Regions from separate parts of the Luteibacter sp. TLI7-4A genome, predicted to be linked through region 2. Evidence: predicted binding sites of a transcription regulator. Region 2 holds the regulator's gene; each other region holds the start of a gene.
The links. Region 2 encodes FliA, which starts transcription of late flagellar genes. Its sites were predicted from a motif close to TAAAGTTTNNCNNNCNNNGGCCGATAA; they were not measured.
Positions count from the first base shown of each region.

Region 1: the regulator FliA is predicted to act here: its motif matches at 1,458-1,484, upstream of ACR9Y6_RS02240 (STAS domain-containing protein).
Region 3: the regulator FliA is predicted to act here: its motif matches at 1,631-1,657, upstream of ACR9Y6_RS16695 (methyl-accepting chemotaxis protein).

Region 1 covers NZ_JBPGWO010000001.1:504,056-507,329, forward strand. The annotation lists partial or broken gene ACR9Y6_RS02230 (hypothetical protein) at 196-507, shown strand; gene ACR9Y6_RS02235 (hypothetical protein) at 543-899, shown strand; gene ACR9Y6_RS02240 (STAS domain-containing protein) at 1,540-1,857, shown strand; gene ACR9Y6_RS02245 (response regulator) at 1,868-2,230, shown strand; gene ACR9Y6_RS02250 (chemotaxis protein CheA) at 2,268-3,274, shown strand, end outside.
Region 2 covers NZ_JBPGWO010000001.1:2,289,378-2,292,651, reverse strand. The annotation lists gene flhF (flagellar biosynthesis GTPase FlhF) at 1-175, shown strand, start outside; partial or broken gene ACR9Y6_RS10070 (P-loop NTPase) at 230-934, shown strand; gene ACR9Y6_RS10065 (RNA polymerase sigma factor FliA) at 1,101-1,832, shown strand; gene cheY (chemotaxis response regulator CheY) at 1,864-2,265, shown strand; gene ACR9Y6_RS10055 (protein phosphatase CheZ) at 2,275-2,916, shown strand; gene ACR9Y6_RS10050 (chemotaxis protein CheA) at 2,924-3,274, shown strand, end outside.
Region 3 covers NZ_JBPGWO010000001.1:3,817,426-3,820,699, forward strand. The annotation lists gene ACR9Y6_RS16690 (family 78 glycoside hydrolase catalytic domain) at 1-1,530, shown strand, start outside; gene ACR9Y6_RS16695 (methyl-accepting chemotaxis protein) at 1,689-3,274, shown strand, end outside.

The DNA of each region.
Region 1 (3,274 bases), 1.8 Mb from region 2:
CCGCTTAATGTGGCCGAGATTCTCGCAGAATAAGATAGTTCCTACGATGGGGAGATTTATCTTTGTCTCAAATCGCAACTGGACCCGGCGACAAACAAGCTTGTGATCCGCGAGGGGCATGCCGCTGCGGAACTTGAGAACACCTTCGGCAGCACCTTGATGCGCTAGAACAGTCCAGACGGCCCTGGAAGCAAAGCGCCGGATTTTGTCTTCACCTCAGGTCCATACGAGGGTAAGGCCGTTGACTTCTTGTGGACTGATTCCAGTAAGGCATCACAAATCAATCGGTCCTTCTCAAACAATCTAGACCAAAATGAGAGTCAGCTGATCTTACCTGATAGAAGCGTAGCTCACCTTCCTAAAGGTTTCTCGAGGGGCGCCGATAGAGCTGTCGGACGATCTCTGGCTCGAGGTGTCACGGGTGACTTGGCAACTCGTATATCTGAGTGGCGACTACTCGAGTGGGTATCCTGCGGGCGATACCGTCCGGTCGAGTGCGGGGTGTGAAGGTGGGATGGCGGCATGCTAAAGGTCTATACCGAGTGAATGCGGAAGATCCATTTGATATTTTCTCAGATATGTCCGAGACATCTCTGGGAAGAGTTGTCTCGGCACGTGCTGTGCTCGTCATACGCGATGCACGAGCAATTCTTGTTCCCACTCTCGAATCCTTCGGCGTAGGCGACACAGCTCACGCCGTGGAAGTTTACTGCCCAGGACTTGAAAAGCTCCTCGACTCGAAGGTCGGTGGCTGGGTGGGTGGCCCGGCGCGATACTCCGACGTGGTTGAGGTCACGGGTGTTTTGGCCAAAGCGACTACCCGCGCGAGTGCGCTATCGCTATCCGGCCTGAGCCGGATGGTGCTGGAGCGGGACGGCGAGGCGTACGCGATCATTTGAGGGCTTTTCTTGTGCGTACTCATTGGGGGCGTGTGGGCATGGGGGAGAAGAAGATCCTGATGGATGACACGATGAAGCGACAGTTTGACGAGGATTCCCTCGGACCTGCGTACATGGGTAGACAGGATGCGTTGCGGCTCGGGTCACCTCTGAGAGGGCCCAGGTACAAATGACTAAAAACTGTTACTTCTTTTCGGATGGCGACCTTCCTTCCGGCTTCGCCATTCCCGCGGAATTCCGTGCCTTTGTTTTGGCGGATGAGAGGCCCGATGTCGGATCCTGGTGGTTCCTTTGCGACTACCCGCTACACGCGGATTTCTGGATAGCTACACTCCGGGAGCAGTATCCAGAGCGACAGCTTGTGCCGTTTGCAAAGATGGAGGACACGGATGACGTTGCTTGCTTTGATGGCACCGACCTTTCTGAGTCCCCAAAGATCGTTTATGTCCACGCGTTCGCCTCGCCAGGTTGGGAAGTGAGGGGCTACGCTCCGGACTTTTCTGCCTGGTTGGTGGAGTCTATGGTTCAGTGAAAGCAGGGGCGCCGCGCAGATCCCCCTAAAGCTTTCCCCCACCAAGCCGATAAGACCATCGAACGACCCCTCGGGCGATGCGCGCCAAGGGTCCCAACGGTACGGACGATGGCGAAGAAATCCTCCAAAGACACGCCCCGCGCCCCGCTCACGCTGGATGCGGACCTGCGCATCGGCAGCGCCCCGGCCTTGCGCGAGACGCTGCTGGCCACCCTGTCGGCGGGACAGGCGGTCGAGATCGACGCGGCCGCCGTGGCCCAGACGGACACCGCCGCCCTCCAGGTACTCGCGGCCTTCTCGCGCGATGCTCGTGCCGCGGGCGTCCCCGTCGCCTGGACCGGGGTCAGCGACACCCTCCGCCGTGGCGTGTCCACGCTCGGCCTCGATGCTTTGATTGAACTGCCGGCTCAAGCCGGCGTGAACTGAAGGTGCTCCCATGGCAAAGATTCTCGCGGTAGACGATTCGGCTTCCATGCGCAGCATGGTCGCCTTCACCCTGCGTGGCGCCGGCCACGATGTCGAAGAGGCCGACAACGGCCAGGCGGCGCTCGATTCGGCGGGTAACCACAAGTTCGACCTGATCCTCGCCGACGTGAACATGCCGGTGATGGACGGCATCACGATGGTTCGCGAGATCCGCACGCGTCCGGGTTACAGCGGCGTGCCGATCCTCATGCTGACCACCGAATCCAATCCCGAGAAGAAGATGGAAGGCAAGGCCGCCGGTGCCACCGGCTGGCTGGTGAAGCCGTTCGATCCCGACCAGCTGCTGGCCACCGTGGCCCGCGTGCTCGGTTAATCCGCTCCAAGACGTTCCGGCAATCCAGGGTCCACCCATGTCCAAAGTCGATCTGGCGCAATTCCACAAGGCGTTCCACGAAGAGAGCCTCGACGGTCTCGACGCCATGGAGCAGGCCCTCCTCGCGCTGGACGAGGGCGCCGACGATCCGGAACTGATCAACGTCGTGTTCCGCGCCGCGCATTCGATCAAGGGCGGTGCGGCGACGTTCGGCTTCACCGATGTGGCCGCCTTCACCCACGTGGCGGAAAACCTGATGGACGAGGTCCGCAGTGGCCGCCGTCCGATGGAAAAGGCCGTGGTGGAACTGCTGCTCCGCTCGGGCGACACCGTTCGCGACATGCTGGCGCTGTCGATGGCGGGCCAGCCGGCGGCCACCGCCGAGAGCCAGGCCTTGCTGGCCGAATTGTCGGCCATGGTGTCCGGTGGCTCCGCCGCACCGGCGTCCGTGAAGGCCGCCGCACCGGCGGAAGCGATCGAAGGCTGGGATATCGCCTTCCGCCCGTTCGATTACCTGCTGAAGACCGGCAATGACCCGGCGCGCATGTTCCGCGAACTCGCCACCCTGGGGCCGCTGAGCGTCGAATGCGACGCCAGCAAGCTTCCCCCGCTGGCCGACATGGACGCGTCATCGTCCTACCTCGGCTGGACGCTCCGCCTCGATGCCGGTGCCAAGCGCACGGCCGTCGAGGGCGTATTCGACTGGGTGGACGGCGACTGCGACCTCACGCTGACGCCGCGCATCGCCGCGCCGGCACCGGTCGTCGCCGCACCGGCCGCGGCCGCGCCGCCACGCGCCGTGCGCGAGCCGGCCGCCAACAGCGAATCCAGCTCGGTCCGCGTCGGCATCGAGAAGATCGACACCCTGATCAATCTCGTCGGCGAGCTGGTCATCACGCAGTCGATGCTGAGCCAGTTCCACGACGGCGTGGATGCATCGCAGCTGGAAATGCTCCGCCATGGCCTCGCCCAGCTCGGGCGCCATACGCGCGAGTTGCAGGAAAGCGTCATGAGCATCCGCATGCTGCCGATCAGCACGGTGTT
Region 2 (3,274 bases):
CCGGATGCCGCTGGACTACACCACGGATGGGCAGCGCGTGCCCGAGGACATCGCCTCGGCCGATGCGCGCAAGCTGGTCTGCCTCGCGGCCCAGTTGCTCAAGCAGCGTAACGACGAACCGGACGACGCCCTGCTCGCCGAGCGCTTCGGCATCGCCGCGCCGGCCCTGGCCTGACCGCGCCCACCCTTTTCCCGGCAACCGCAAACACTTACGGCAGTGACTTCCTTCATGAGCACACACGTCGATTCCACCCAGGCCGCCGGACTCCACTGGCTGGCCGACCGCCGTCCCACCCGAAGCATCGCCGTCGCAGGCGGGAAGGGCGGCGTGGGCAAGACCACGGTGGCGGTCAATCTCGGCATGGCGCTCGCGATGGGCGGCCGTGACGTCGTCCTCCTCGACGCCGATCTCGCCATGGCGAACATCGACGTCCTTCTCGGCCTCCAGCCCACCCGTCACCTCGGCCACATGCTGGAGGGCGAGTGCGGCATCGAGGACCTGATCCTCCAGGCCGCCCACGGCCTGAAGGTCATTCCCGCCACGTCCGGCACGCGCCGGATGGCGCAGCTGCCGAACATCGAGCACGCGGCCGTGATCCGCGCCTTCGACGAATATCCGCTGCCACCGGAATACCTGATCGTCGACACCGCCGCCGGGATTTCCGACAGCGTATCGATGTTCGCCGCCGCCTCGGACGAGGTGGTGGTCGTGGTCTGCGACGAGCCCGCCTCCCTGACCGACGCCTATGCGCTGATCAAGGTCATGAGCCGCGAGTTCGACGTGAATCGTTTCCGCATCGTCGCCAACATGGTCCGGCACGCCCAGGAAGGCCGCCAGCTGTTCGAGAAGCTGTCCCGGGTGACAAACCGCTTCCTCGACGTGTCCCTGGATTTCATGGGCATGGTTCCGCACGACGAGTACCTGCGCCAGGCCATCCGCCGCCAGTCGGCGGTGGTCGACGCCTGGCCGAGCAGCCGATCGGCGGTCGGATTCAAGAATCTGGCCAGGTCGGTCGATACATGGGGTGAACCCGAACCCCGGGCACAGGGCCGCATCGGCTTTTTCGCCGAACGGTCCCATCTGGGGGAGGGCTGCCACTGTGAGCGTCGCGACCGAATATCTCGAGATCACGCGTATCCCGGCGGATCAACTAGTCAAGAACCACGCGCCGCTGGTGCGCCGGATCGCCTATCACCTGATGGGCCGGCTGCCGCCAAGCGTGGATGCGAACGACCTCATGCAGGCCGGGATGATCGGACTGCTCGAGGCGGCAAGGAATTATTCGCCGACTCGCGCGGCCAGCTTCGAAACCTATGCGGGCATCCGCATACGTGGCGCCATGCTGGACGAACTGCGCAAGACGGACTGGACCCCGCGCTCCGTCCACCGGAAGTTGCGCGAGGTCGCGGAGGTGACGAGGCAGATCGAGAACGAGACGGGTGGCGACGCCGAAGACGCGGAAGTGATGAAGCGGCTGGGCATCGACGCCATGGAGTACAACCAGATCCTGGCCGACGCGGCGAGCGCGCGGTTGCTGAGCCTCACGGCGCCGGAAGGCGACGAAGGCGCCGCGATCGACGTGGTCGACCCGGATGCCGCGGGCCCGGATGGATTGTTCGAGCAGCAAGGCCTGCGTGACGCGCTGGCGCAGTCCATCGACGGGCTGCCGGAGCGCGAGAAGCTGGTCATGTCGCTGTACTACGATGAAGAGCTCAACCTGAAGGAAATCGGTGCGGTGCTGGGGGTGAGCGAATCGCGGGTGTGCCAGATCCATGGCCAGGCCCTCATTCGACTCCGCGCACGCATGTCGGGTTGGAAAGACAAGCATTGACGAACGCGCGGTAGCAAGGCGGAGACGAGTTTTGGACAAGAACATGAAGATCCTCGTGGTGGACGATTTCTCCACCATGCGACGCATCGTGAGGAACCTCCTGGTGGAGTTGGGATTCACCAACACCCTCATCCAGGAGGCGGAGGACGGCAACGCGGCGCTCGCGCTCTTGCGCGCGCAGCCGTTCGACCTCGTCGTGACGGACTGGAACATGCCGAACATGACCGGCATCGACCTGCTCCGGGCGATCCGTGCCGACGCGGCGCTGAAGGCCATGCCTGTACTGATGGTCACGGCGGAGAACAACCGTGACCAGATCATCGCGGCGGCGCAGAGCGGCGTGAACGGCTATGTCGTCAAGCCATTCACGGCGGTCACGCTGAAGGAAAAACTCGACAAGATCTTCGAACGACTCGCCGCGGCCGCGGGCTAAGGAATGACGATGAATACCATGCTTTCCAGCGGCCACGATGTGGCTCCCGAACTGCGTGCACTGCTCGACGCCGACGACAGCGTCTCCTTCGAGCAGGCGCTCGACCAGCTGCTGCGTACCCGTGAGCAACACCTGTTCATGGCGCTCGGCCATCTCGCGCGCGACCTGCACGAGTCCGCCCGCCGCCTCGCCGCCGATATTTCGCACGACGGCGTGCCAGGCAACATGAGCGATGCGCGCAAGCACCTGCGCGACGTGCTCGAGATGAGTTCGCAGGCCGCGCACCGCACGCTCGATTTCAGCGAGAAGCTGCGCCCACAGGCACAGGCCCTCGCGCGCCAGGCGGACGAGGTGCTGGTGCTCGACCACGCCGACCCGGCCTTCGCCACCCACGCCACCGCGCTGGCCGTGCGCGTGGGCGATTTCGCGCAGAGCTGCGACATCGGCTTCGGCGAGATGGTGGAGGCACAGTCCTGGCAGGATCTCTCCGGCCAGCGCGTGGCCCAGGTTGAGGCTTTCATGGCCAAGGTCGAATCCTCCCTGGTGGAACTGGTTCGCCTGACCGGTTCGCTGGCGGGCGGTGCCGCGCCGGCCGCCGACAAGGTCAGCCAGGACGAAGTGGATCGCCTCCTCAGCGAGTTCGGGTTCTGAGCGCCGTATGAGCGTGGAGCTGGACAACGAGCTGCTCAACGTCTTCCTGATCGAGGCGCGGGAGTTGCTTGAGAGCCTGGGCGAACAGCTCGTGGATCTCGAGGCGTCGCCGAACGACATGGAACTGTTGAACGCGGTCTTCCGCGCGTTCCACACCGTGAAGGGCGGTGCGGGCTTCCTCGGCCTCAATCCGATGGTCGAGCTCTGCCACCGGGGCGAGGATCTCCTCAACGAGGCCCGCAATGGCTCGATCGTGCTCAACGCCGGCTTCATGGACGCGTTGCTGGAGTCGCTGGATCTCCTCAACGACATGATGCGCGCCGCCGACGGCGGCTTGCCGATCGAGGCGGCGCCCCGT
Region 3 (3,274 bases), 1.5 Mb from region 2:
GACACCGTCGCCGCGACGGCCGTCACCGAGCCGGTGCCGGGGGTTTACGTATTCGCGTTTCCCCGCGTGATGGCGGGATGGGCGAGGTTCGACGTGAGTGGTTCGGCGGGCACGACGATCGTCGCGCGTTACGGGGAGAAGTTGCTGCCCGACGGCACCGTCGACGCGCGCGATGATCACCATTATTTCAAGCAGGGATTCCAGACCGACCGCCTGACGCTCGACGGCGGCCGGGTCCGCTGGCATCCGCATTTTTCGTACAAGGGCTTCCGCTACGTGCAGGTCCAGGGCTGGCCCGGTGGCAAGCCGCTCGCCGACGCCGTCGCCGCGCAGGTGGTGCACACCGATGTGGCGGTGACCGGCCGCTTCGACAGCGACAATCCGTTGTTGAACTGGATACACCGGGCCGCCGTCGACACCATGCTGAACAACCTGCATGGCATCCCCACCGATACACCGATGTACGAGAAGAACGGCTGGACGGGGGACGGCATGCTGGGCGCGGAGATGTTCCTGCGCAATTTCGACGCGGATCGGTTGCTGGCGAAGTGGCTTCGCGACATCGCCGATGCACGCAACGCGCAAGGCGCGCCGTTGCTCATCGCGCCCAATCCCGGGTGGGGCGACGTACGTGCGCCCACCTGGCATTCGGCCTACGTGTTCATTCCATGGTGGTTGTGGATGTATGCGGGGGACCGGCGCCCGATCGAGGAGCACATCCAGGGCATCGCCCGTTACGTGGCGATGGAGGATGCGCGTTCGCCGGACGGCATCGCCACCACGGAACTGGGCGACTGGGTCAGCCCGGAAACCGATCCGGGCGGCGAAAACGCGCCGGAGGACAAGCGTGTCGCCGCGACGGCCTATCTGTACGGGATGGAACGTGCGACGGCGACGATGCTGCGGCTTGTCGGCGACGCGTCCGCCGCCGCCGCGTTCGATGTCCGCGCGGAGAAGGTGCGCGCGGCGTTCAACGAGCGATTCCTCGATCGCGCGGCCGCCCGCTATCGTGGCGAAGGAGACAGCGGCTACCGCCAGGCGCACAACCTGTTGGCCCTGGCCTTCGGCCTCGTGCCCGACGACCTCGAGGCGCGCGTGGCGGCCGGCGTGGCGGCCGATGCGAAGGCGCGCGGCGACCATCTCGATACCGGCGCGCTGGCGACCAAGCCGCTCCTGCCGGTGTTGACCGCCGCCGGCCACGCGGACGAGGCCTGGGCCATCGCCACCCAGACCACCTTCCCCAGCTGGGGCTTCTGGCGCGCCAACGGCGCCACCAGCCTGTGGGAACACTGGAAGCTGGCCTCGCGCTCGCGGGGCCACTACTTCCTGGGCACGATCGACGACTGGCTGTACGGCGACGTGGCGGGCCTGCGGCCACTCGCGCCGGGATGGCGCCGTTTCGAGGTGCGGCCGACCCTCACGACCTTCCTGGGCCGCGCGTCGGCGTCGGTCATGACGCCCTACGGTGAAGCGTCCGTGGCATGGCGCAAGGTGGGGGAAAGGTCGAGGCGGATATCGTGGTGCCGGTAGGCACCGAGGCGGTGGTGGCCCTGCCGGGGTCGCCGGAGACGGTGCTGGGATCGGGGCGGCACACCCTGACTGCCCCGTGAGCGTCTTCACATACCCCTCGTAAAGTCTTGCACTCCACCGCCGATAAATCCTGCACGGGGAAATCGAGGGTGACGAGTATGTCGGCAGTGGAAAAATGGTTCGGCCGCACGCGGCTGAACACGCGGGTGTGGATGGTGACGACGGTGGTCGTGGCCGGCTTGTTGGCGCAGACGATCATGGCGGGCATCGAAAGCCGTGGCGTGCAGATGCACGCGCTCCAGGACACGCTCGAACAGCACGTGACGGCGGCGATGGCGATCGCCGACGCCTATCACGCGCGTGCGGAGAAGGGTGAGCTGAGCGACCTGGAGGCGCGGGTGAGCGCGCTGCGGGACATCGAGGCGATGCGCTGGGCGAACCATACCGGCTACGTGTTCGCGTTCGATTCGTCGTTGACGATGCGCATGCATCCGCTGCGGCATGACGACATCGGCAAGAACATTCGCGACGATGTCGACGGCAAGGGCTTCCACCACTACGAGGCGATGCTCGCCGCCGATACGAAGGCCGGCCAGGGCATGACCCGCTACACGCAGGTCATGCCCAAGACGAAGGAGCTGAAGGACAAGATCAGCTTCTCGGCCTGGTACAAGCCATGGGACCTGCACTTCGTGTCGGGCGCCTACTTCGACGCCATCGACGCCGCGTTCCAGGCCCAGCTCGAGCGCGACCTGATCAAGTCGGGCCTCATCGCGCTGCTGGCGCTGGCGATCGTCTGGTTCTCGATGAGCAGCATCCGCGGCAGCCTGGGTGGCGAGCCGCGCGACGCCGTGGAGATCGCGGGGCGTATCGCCGGTGGCGACCTTCGCGCGGATAGCGCGGCGGCGTTCGCGCCGGAGAGCTTGCTGGGCGCGCTGGAACGCATGCGCGGCACCCTGGCCTCGATCGTCACGGAAGTGCAGGAAGGCGCGCATGTCGTCTCCACCACCTCCAGCGAAATCGCGCGCGGCAACGACGACCTCTCCCAGCGCACGCAGGAACAGGCTTCCAGCCTGGAGGAAACCGCGGCATCCATGGAGGAAATGACGGCGACGGTGAAGCAGAACGCGGAGAACGCCCTGGCCGCCGACCGCTTGTCGCGGCACGCGCGCAACGCGGCGGAGAAAGGTGGCGCCGTCGTCGACGAGGCGATGGAGGCCATGCGCCAGATCGGCGATTCCAGCCGTCGCATCGGCGACATCGTGGGCCTCATCGACGACATCGCCTTCCAGACCAACCTGCTGGCACTGAACGCCGCCGTGGAGGCGGCGCGTGCGGGCGAACAGGGTCGCGGCTTCGCTGTCGTGGCGACGGAAGTGCGCCGCCTTGCCCAATCCAGCGCGGCGGCGTCACGCGAGATCAAGGGGCTCATCGTCGAAAGCGGCGAGCGTGTCGACGCGGGTGCCGTGTTGGTGGAACAGTCGTCGGGTGCGCTGCGCGACATCCTCGACAGCGTGAAGAAGGTGACCGACATCGTCGCCGAGATCGCCGCGGCCAGTGCCGAGCAGTCGTCCGGTGTCGACCAGGTGAACCTCGCCATCGCGCAGATCGACCAGGTGACGCAGGAAAACGCCGCGCTGGTGGAAGAGGCCGCCGCCGCCGCGAAGTCGATGCAGGACCAGGCCAGGTCGTTGCGCGACCAGGTGGCGTTCTTCACGGTCGACACCGAGGCAGGCGGTGGAGG